2 regions of the Mesorhizobium sp. Cs1299R1N1 genome follow, and region 1 is predicted to be linked to the other one. Evidence: predicted binding sites of a transcription regulator. Region 1 holds the regulator's gene; the other holds the start of a gene.
What was found. Region 1 encodes LexA, which represses DNA repair genes until DNA is damaged. Its sites were predicted from a motif close to TGTTCNNNNTGTGTTCNG; they were not measured.
Positions count from the first base shown of each region.

Region 1 (4,559 bases):
CTTTCGCGCGTCGCGCGTTCATGTAGCATAGGGTGTCGAGGGCGCAAGGGGCAGACCCGATGACTGGACGAGGCCGGGGCTCGGATCGGGGCGAGGGCGCCATTGTCGGCGTCAGCGAGCGATCCCTGTTCGCGACGCCTCCTGCGATCCCGCTGCCATCGCCGCTCGTGGCTGCGCCCGCAACCCAGCCGCTGCAGGCGGATAGCCCAGCGCCAACTCCCACTCCTGCCGCACGCAGAGTTGTGCGCATGCGCCGGCAAATCGGCCCGATATCCTTGCCACGCCTGCGTCACGGCGTCGCCAAGGCGGCGGAGCTGGAACTCGACCGGGGCATCGCCTTCCTGCTGGTGCCGGTCTGTCTGGCCGTTGGGGCGATCTGCTACTTTTCGTTGCCATCCGAGCCCGATTTTGCAAAGCCGGTCGCGGTCGTGGTTCTGGCGGCGGTCTGTGCATTCGTCGCGCGCTCCTGGCCGAAAACCCATCTGTGTTTCATGGCACTGCTGTTGTGTGTGCTTGGCCTGCTCGCGGCGAAGGTCGAAACATGGCGAGCCGGAACCCGGATGCTGGGCTCGGAAATCTCGACGCAACTGACCGGCCGCGTGATCTCGCTCGAGGAGATGGAGAGCGGCCGCATCCGGCTGACCATGGACGTGGTTTCGACCGCCCGGCCGAAACTGCGCTACGCGCCTGAAAGGGTCCGGCTTTCGGCACGCAAGATACCGCCCGAAATGACCGCCGGCTCGCTTATCACAGGCTATGCCAAACTGCTGCCGCCGACCGGCCCGGTGCGGCCGGACAGCTACGACTTCTCCTTCGACAGCTATTTCGCCGGCATCGGCGGCAGCGGCTTCTTTCTCGGCAATCCAACGGTTGTCTCCGCCGAAGCCGGTGAGATGCCGCTGCCGGCACGCGTGTTTTCAGGCATCGAAAATGCCCGCGAAGCCATCGCCGACCACATCAGGGGCAGCATTGGCGGCGCCGAAGGCGAGATCGCGGCGGCGCTGATCGTCGGCGTGCGGGCCGGCATTCCCGATGAAATCAACGAAGCGATGCGGCGAACCGGCATCTACCACATCATCTCGATTTCGGGTCTGCATATGGCGCTGGTGGCAGGCACCATCATGGGTCTGCTGCGCGGCGCCTTCGCGCTGTTTCCAGGCTTTTCCGCGCGCCGGCCGGTGAAGAAATACGCCGCCGCCGCCGCACTGTTTTCGATCGCCGCTTATCTCGTCATTTCGGGCGTCGTCGTCGCGGCCGAACGCAGCTTCATCATGCTGGCGGTGATGCTGATCGCCGTCTTGTTCGATCGCGCGGCGCTGACCATGCGCAACCTGGCGATCTCGGCGATCGCCGTTATCCTGGTTTCGCCGCACGAGGTCGTCGGCCCGAGTTTCCAGATGTCGTTCGCGGCAACCGCGGCCTTGGTTGGCGCCTATGCCGGCTGGGCCGACCACCACCAGGGAAAGACGAGGCCTCCGCCGCCAAAGCGATCCCTACCCGGGTTTCTGACGCGAAAATTCCTCTTGGCGACAGGTGGATTGGCCATGACGTCCATCATCGCCGGCAGCGCGACGGCACTGTTTGCCATCTGGCATTTCCAGCGGGTGTCGCCGCTCAGCCTGTTCGCCAATCTGGCCGTCATGCCAATCGTGTCGATCGTGATGTTCCTGGCCGTCGCCAGCGCGTTGCTGATGCCGTTCGGGTTGGATTGGCCGGCTCTCTACCTCATGGGCAAGGGCCTGACAGCGATGATCGCCATATCGGCGTGGATATCGGAGCGCTCTCCGGTCGATGGAGTCGGGCTGATTTCGCAGCAATCCGTGCTGCTGGTCACCGTCGCGCTGGTCATCGCGACGATGGCGACGACGTGGCTCCGGCTCACGGCGGTGCCATTCGCGCTTGCCGGTCTGTTGACTGTGTCGCACACGCGCACGCCCGATGTGCTGATCTCGGAAGATACGCGGTTGGTGGCTCTGTCGATCGGCAATGGCGAACTGGCCGTCAACCGGGAACGTCCGAACGAATTCGCAACCGACAATTGGAAACGCGCTCTGATCTCCGAAACAGTCGTCCTACCGGAAATGTTCGACAAGACGGACGGGCAATTCGATCTTGCCACTCCCACCGACCTGCCGCTGGGATCGCCGTTCTATTGCCGCGAAGGCCTGTGCCTTGCCAGGCACCCTTCCGGCGCGATCATCGCCTATGTCGAAGATCGCAAGAACACCTGGAAGGCCTGCGCTTTCGCCGACCTGATCGTCGTCAATGACGCGACCGCCTATGACGCCTGCCATAATCCGCTGGTTCTCGTCGTCACGAAACGGCAGCTCGCCCGCAAGGGGAGTGCCGCCGTCTTCTTCGATCCCCAGTCGGCCACGAGCCCGGCTGCGATCGAATTCGCCGTCGACGGACCATACCGGCCCTGGCACGAGCAGCGAAAATTCTCACGCGAGGCGCGGGGGTTGGCCCCCTATAAAAAGGCCGACAAGCCCGATGGCAAGCAAGTTCAGTAGCGCCTGATCAGCCCGACAAGCTTGCCCTGCACCTTGACCCGATCCGGTCCGAAGATGCGTGTTTCGTAGGCTGGATTGGCGGCTTCGAGCGCGATCGAGGCGCCCTTGCGGCGGAATCGCTTCAGCGTTGCTTCCTCCTCGTCGACCAGCGCCACGATGATTTCGCCCGGACTTGCTGTATCGGCATTGCGGATGATGACCGTGTCGCCGTCGAAGATACCGGCCTCGATCATCGAGTCGCCCTTGACCTCCAGCGCATAGTGCTCGCCGCCCATGATCATGTCCGGCGGCACCGAAATCGAATGCGTCTGATGCTGGATGGCATCGATCGGCACACCGGCGGCGATACGGCCCATGACGGGGATGGACACGGCTGAAACCGCATCATCGTCGTTGCCGGCCGCGGCCAGGCGGGAAGGCGGCGTCGCCGGCCTGATCTGGCGGCCGAGACTGCCTTGGCCAAGGCTGCCCTGGATGACGCTTGGCGAGAACTTCTTTGCCGCATTGAGGCCCGGCGCGATCGAGTCCGGCAGCCGCAGCACTTCCAGTGCGCGCGCCCGATTGGGTAGCCGGCGAATGAAGCCGCGTTCCTCCAGCGCCGTGATCAGGCGATGGATCCCCGATTTGGAGGCAAGATCGAGTGCTTCCTTCATCTCGTCGAAGGAGGGCGGTATCCCGCTTTCCTTGAGCCGTTCGTGGATGAACATCAGCAGTTCATGTTGCTTGCGTGTCAGCATGGCGGCCCCCAAGGCATTGAACGAAAGGTCTGAACCAGAATCGAAAAACAAACCCAGAACAAACACTATCCGTTCCAGTTGTGTTCCGCAACCGTTTAAAGTTTAATGAATTTGTTAACGCGTCTGAAGTTTTTTGCCGCGACAGCGGACTGCGGCCGACCCTTTCCGCGATCGGCAGGCATTGAAATTGTTTTGGTTAACGGCCTGTGGCCTATCCACTGATGGGCCGTGGCATCAGTCTTTCGGAGGGCTCTTCGCGGGTGGATTGTACAATTTGTGGATCCATTATTCGCGGAACGAAACGAAACCAAAACGCCAACGATTGGTAGCTTTGGGGCGGCGATGGATCCAGGTGCTTGGCCCACTCCGGCCAGCGCATGCCAACAGGCGTCGCGCAAGCGCTGAAGTCACCCGGAACCCGCTTTCAAACTGCCGGCGCGCGCGGCGTATTTGGTCGCGCCGCTGTCTTCGCTATGGACATAGACGTGCAGGGTATAGCCGATATGCGCCGTCATCAGCGCCTTGGCCCGCTCGACGTCACGATCGAGTGCAGCTTCCATGATCGCTGTATGGTGTTCGATCGCAATGGCTTCGCACAATGCCTCCATTGCCTCTTCATAACCGTCCTTCAGGCCAGCCGCGGCCCGCAATGTCGGCGCCAGGCCGAGAAAACGATGATGCCGTCGCAGCTGATCGGCGATGGTCGAGCGGAATCGCATGAGCCAATTGGAAGTCGCCGCGCTCAGCAGCGCCGCATGGAAAGCCTCGTGGTTCTCGTCCCATTTATCGACGGCCGCATCCGAAGGATCGTCGACCGCGGTCTTGCAACGGGAGAGCCGGTAGTGGGCGGTGACAACGGCATCCTCCCACTCCTTGCCGCCTTTTTCCATCGATTCGAGGAACAGGGGTATCTCGACCACCATCCTGGCGCGTGCCAGGTCCTCCAGTTCGGCCCGCGATACCGGAGCGACGGTAAAACCACGATTGCTGATGGCGGTGACCAGGCGTTCGGCCTCCAGCCGCGACAAGGCTTCGCGCAACGGCGTCCAGCCGACACCATAGGTGCCGCGCAGCGCACTCAGCTTGAGCGGGGCCCCGGGCATGAGGCGCGTCGTCAGGATATCGCGCCGCAACAGCTGATAGGCTGCCTCCGTCTTTGTGGAGATCGTTTGATCCTGCATCACGGTCCATCCATCGTCTGGCAGAGGAAAATTATATATGATGTAGGTGCATGGCAAGAATTATATATAATGTTTGACACGGGACGGCGGACTGACCATGATCGCCGCACTAGCCGCGGTGCAAGCGG
Region 1 covers NZ_JAPYKR010000004.1:150,517-155,075, reverse strand. Annotated here, with positions in the region: gene O7A70_RS10620 (ComEC/Rec2 family competence protein) at 60-2,513, shown strand; gene lexA (transcriptional repressor LexA) at 2,507-3,250, opposite strand; gene O7A70_RS10610 (GntR family transcriptional regulator) at 3,658-4,431, opposite strand.

Region 2 (4,559 bases), 220 kb from region 1:
TTGCCCGGTCTCCGCCGGAGAACGCACCGCCGGCGTAAGTGGCGAGGTCGAGAATGCAGCGTTTCAGCCGCGAGATAATGGCGTCGCTGGCCAGTTTTGGCAGGATCAGCCGGCTGGTGAGGCCGGCGCAGACAATGCCGAGCACGATCTCGGCGCAGCGTGCGACGGCAAGGTCGACAACGAGGTGCGGCTGTCCGAAAGCGGGCAGGCCGATGATCATGGCGGTGTAGCCGGCAAGGGCGGCGCCATAGGCTTCGGGATTGCGCAGCAGCGACGAGATGAAGGTGCAAATGCCGATCCAGACGGCAAGCACCGTCACCAGAATCCAGGGGCCGGTGCCGAACGCCGTGGTGATGCCGATTGCCGCGATACCCCCGGCAATCGTGCCGAGCAGCCGATAGAAGCCTTTCGCCAGCACCATGCCTGCAACCGGCTGGGCGACGATGAACACCGTCATCATCGCCCATTGCGGATGGTCGAGCTTCAGCGCATAGGCGACGAGAAGCGCGATCATGCCGGCTGAAACGGTGCGCAGGGCGAAAATCCAGTCGGAGCGCGTCGGTTGCGTCAGCCCGGCCAGGCTCGTCTCGAAATAGGTTTTCAGCCGCGCCCAGGTCACATGCTGGTCTCCATGTCAGGAACGCAAGCTAAATTCGCCAGCGGCTAGATATCCAGCACTTCCGTCTCGGCGAATTCGGCGCGTTCCTGGATGAAGCGGAAGCGAGCTTCGGGCTTGGTGCCCATCAGCTCATCGACCCTGTCCTTGGTGGCAGAATCGATTTCGTTCACATCGACCCTGAGCAACGTGCGCTTTCTCGGGTCCATGGTGGTTTCCTTGAGCTGCGCAGCCATCATCTCGCCCAGGCCCTTGAAGCGGCCGAGCTCGACCTTGCCGCGGCCGGTGAATTCGGTGCGCAGAAGCTCGTCCTTGTGCGCGTCGTCGCGGGCGTAGGCGACCTTGCCGCCTTGCCTGATCGAGTAAAGCGGCGGCACCGCCAGGTAGAGATGGCCGCCGCGCACCAGCGCCGGCATCTCCTGGTAGAAAAAGGTGATCAGCAGCGAAGCGATGTGGGCGCCGTCGACGTCGGCGTCGGTCATGATGATCACGCGGTCGTAGCGCAAATCCTCGTCACGGTACTTTGACCGCGTGCCGCAGCCGAGCGCCTGGATCAGGTCCGATATCTGCTGGTTGGCGGCCAGCTTGTCATTGCCGGCGCTGGCGACGTTGAGGATTTTTCCACGCAGCGGCAAGACGGCCTGGCTGGCGCGATCGCGCGCCTGCTTTGCCGAGCCGCCCGCGGAATCGCCTTCGACGATGAAGAGTTCGGCACCTGCCGCCGCGTTCTGCGTGCAATCGGCGAGTTTGCCCGGCAAGCGCAGCTTGCGCACAGCGCTCTTGCGCGACACCTCTTTTTCCTGGCGGCGGCGCACCCGCTCATCGGCGCGCGCGATCACCCAGTCGAGCAGCTTCGAGGCTTCCTGCGGATTGTCGGCCAGCCAATGGTCGAACGGGTCACGGATCGCGGTCTCGACGATGCGTATCGCTTCGATCGTCGCCAGCCTGTCCTTGGTCTGGCCAACGAATTCCGGCTCGCGGATGAACACCGACAGCATGCCGGCGGCCGAGATCATGACGTCTTCCGAGGTGACGATCGACGCGCGTTTGTTGCCGACCAGGTCGGCATAGGCGCGCAGGCCGCGCGTCAGCACGTTGCGGAAGCCGGCCTCGTGGGTGCCGCCTTCACCGGTCGGGATGGTGTTGCAGTAGGAATTGATGAAGCCGTCGCCGCCAAACCAGGTCACCGCCCATTCGAGCGAGCCATGGCCGCCTTGCTTGTCGCTCTTGCCGGCGAAGATTTCGCGCGTCACCTGGAATTCGTCGCCGAGCGACGCTTTCAGATAATCCTTGAGGCCGCCGGGGAAATGGAATTCCGCCTTGGTCGGTGTCTGATCCTTTTCCTTGATCAGGGAGGGATCGCAGGTCCAGCGGATTTCGACGCCGCCGAACAGATAGGCCTTCGAACGCGTCATACGGTAGAGACGCGCCGGCTCGAATGCCGCGCCCTTGCCGAAAATCTGCTCGTCGGGGTGGAAACGCGTCCTGGTGCCGCGGCGGTTGTGCACCTCGCCCAGGTGCTCCAGACCGCTTACCGGAATGCCACGTGAAAAGCGTTGGCGATAAAGCTGGCGGCCGCGCGCGACTTCGACTTCGAGATGATCCGACAGGGCGTTGACGACGGAAACGCCGACGCCGTGCAGGCCACCTGATGTCTCATAGACCTTGGAATCGAACTTGCCGCCCGAATGCAGCGTCGTCATGATCACTTCGAGCGCGGGCTTCTTGAATTTCGGATGTGGATCAACCGGGATGCCGCGGCCATTGTCGGTGACAGTGAGATAACCGTCGGCTGAAAGCTCGACATCGATGAAGGTGGCGTGGCCGGCAACCGCTTCGTCCATCGAATTGTCGATGACCTCGGCGAACAGATGGTGCATCGCCTTGTCATCTGTGCCGCCGATATACATGCCCGGCCGCCGGCGCACCGGCTCCAGGCCTTCGAGCACCTCGATGTCGGCCGCGCTGTAACCCTCGCTGCCATCCTTGGCCGCGGCCGGGCGCCTGGCGGCCGCTTGCACCAGCGGGTCGGCCGGGCGCGCCGGCGTGCGAACCGGTTGCTGCTGCTTGCCCAGATTGCCGAAGAGATCGTTGTTGTCGTCCATGCCAACCATAGGGTCCGGTGCTGCGAATCACTCGTCGATACTGCCACGCTTTTTGGCGCCAGGCGACGCAGGTTCCTGTTACGTTCGGGGATTTAACCCCTCTTACCTTAAAACCATTCGATAACCAAGCAGGCGGAAATCGGTCGAATGCCACCGCACAAGATTCCCGATTCTTTACCAATGCGGACTAGCGTGAGCCCAACATAACAAGAAACGACGGGCATCAGGGGTTTCGGCGTGAGGGGCAAGGCCATAACGATGATCGGCATCGCCGCCGTTTTCGGCGCGATCTCGATCTTTGCTGCGGATTTCTGGGTCAAGAGCCAGGCCAAGGCCGATGCCCAGGAGAAAACGGCGTCGATCTCCGCTCCAGCACCCAAAATAGAGTTCAAGACCATCGTGGTGGCCAATGCGCCGTTGCGATATGGCATGGAGCTCGACCGCTCCAAGCTCAGCGAAATCCCGTGGCCGCAGGAGTCCCTGCCGCAGGGCGCCTTTGCCACCATCGATGGATTGCTTGGCGAAGGCGGCCGGGTCGTGCTGTCGCCGATCGAGGTCAACGAGCCGTTGCTGCTCACCAAGCTGTCGGGACCGAACGGCCGCGCGACGCTGTCCAATATGCTGACACCCGGAATGCGGGCGGTCACCATCCGCACCGACGAGATCGCCGGCGTCGGTGGCTTCGTCACGCCGGGCGACCGGGTCGATGTCGTTCTGACCCGCGATGCCGGCGAAATCCAGGAAGTCGCCAAGAACGCTCAAGGCGCGGCCGGCTCGACCATCACCTCGGAGATCGTCGTTGCGGACGCCAAGGTGCTGAGCGTCGGGCAGGGCGCCGACGAGCGCCAGACGACCCCGCAGGTGGCCAATTCCGTGACCCTCGAGGTGACGACCGAAGGCGCACAGAAAGTGGCGCTTGCCCGCACGGTAGGCACGCTGTCGCTGTCGCTGCGCTCCGCCAGCGAAGGCGGCGACGGCAAGAACGGCGTCACCACCATCTCGTCCTTCGGCGGATCCGTGGCTTCCAATGCCCAGGCCGCCGCCGGCTCCTTGTTCGATGCCATCGCCAAGGAGCCGGAGAAGCCGAAATTCAAGACGGTCATCGTGACGCGCGGCACGCAGGCCGAGGAATACCAGGTCCCTTCGCGGGACCAGAAGTAAAGACCGGTGGGGACCGGACGGGACGGGATCATGGTGATGCACACCCTATATCGAATGACGAATCTGTCGCGTTTCGCGCGCGCCTTGGCCATGGCGGCTTCACTGGCCGCGAGCGGCATGCTCGCCTTGGCTGGCGCGGCCAGGGCGGACAACGACATCGTCTATGTCTCGTCGACCAGGAATGCCTCGATCAAGGTCGCGAAGGGCAAGCCCAAGACGATAATGACGAGCGCGGCCTTCTACCAGATCGTCATCGGCGATCCGGAGATCGCCAACGTCAACCCGCTGACCGACAAATCCTTCTATGTGCTGGGCAACAATCTCGGCACCACCGGCATTGCGCTGTTCGACGAGAAGAAGCAGCTCGTCGGCACCGTCGACATCGAAGTGACGCTCGACACCGACCAATTGGCGAGCACCATCCGTGCCAGCGTGCCGGACGCCAAGATCAAGGTGGGTTCGGCCAATGGCCGCGTGGTGCTTTCGGGCGAGGCCGATGACGCGGTCGCTGCCGAAAAGGCCAACAAGATCGCCACCCGCTTCTCCGGCAATGAGGAGGTGATCAATTCGGTCAATATCTCCTCGTCGCAGCAGGTCCAGCTCAATGTCCGCTTCGTCGAGATCAATCGCCAGGCCGGGCAGGACCTGGGTGCGAAATACAGCGCCAATTTCGCCTA
Region 2 covers NZ_JAPYKR010000004.1:374,596-379,154, reverse strand. Annotated here, with positions in the region: gene O7A70_RS11685 (FUSC family protein) at 1-619, opposite strand, end outside; gene parE (DNA topoisomerase IV subunit B) at 664-2,721, opposite strand; gene cpaB (Flp pilus assembly protein CpaB) at 2,959-3,882, shown strand; gene O7A70_RS11670 (type II and III secretion system protein family protein) at 3,973-4,559, shown strand, end outside.
Region 2: parE (DNA topoisomerase IV subunit B) is a predicted target of LexA. The motif match lies at 2,792-2,809, and genes of this name have one in related genera.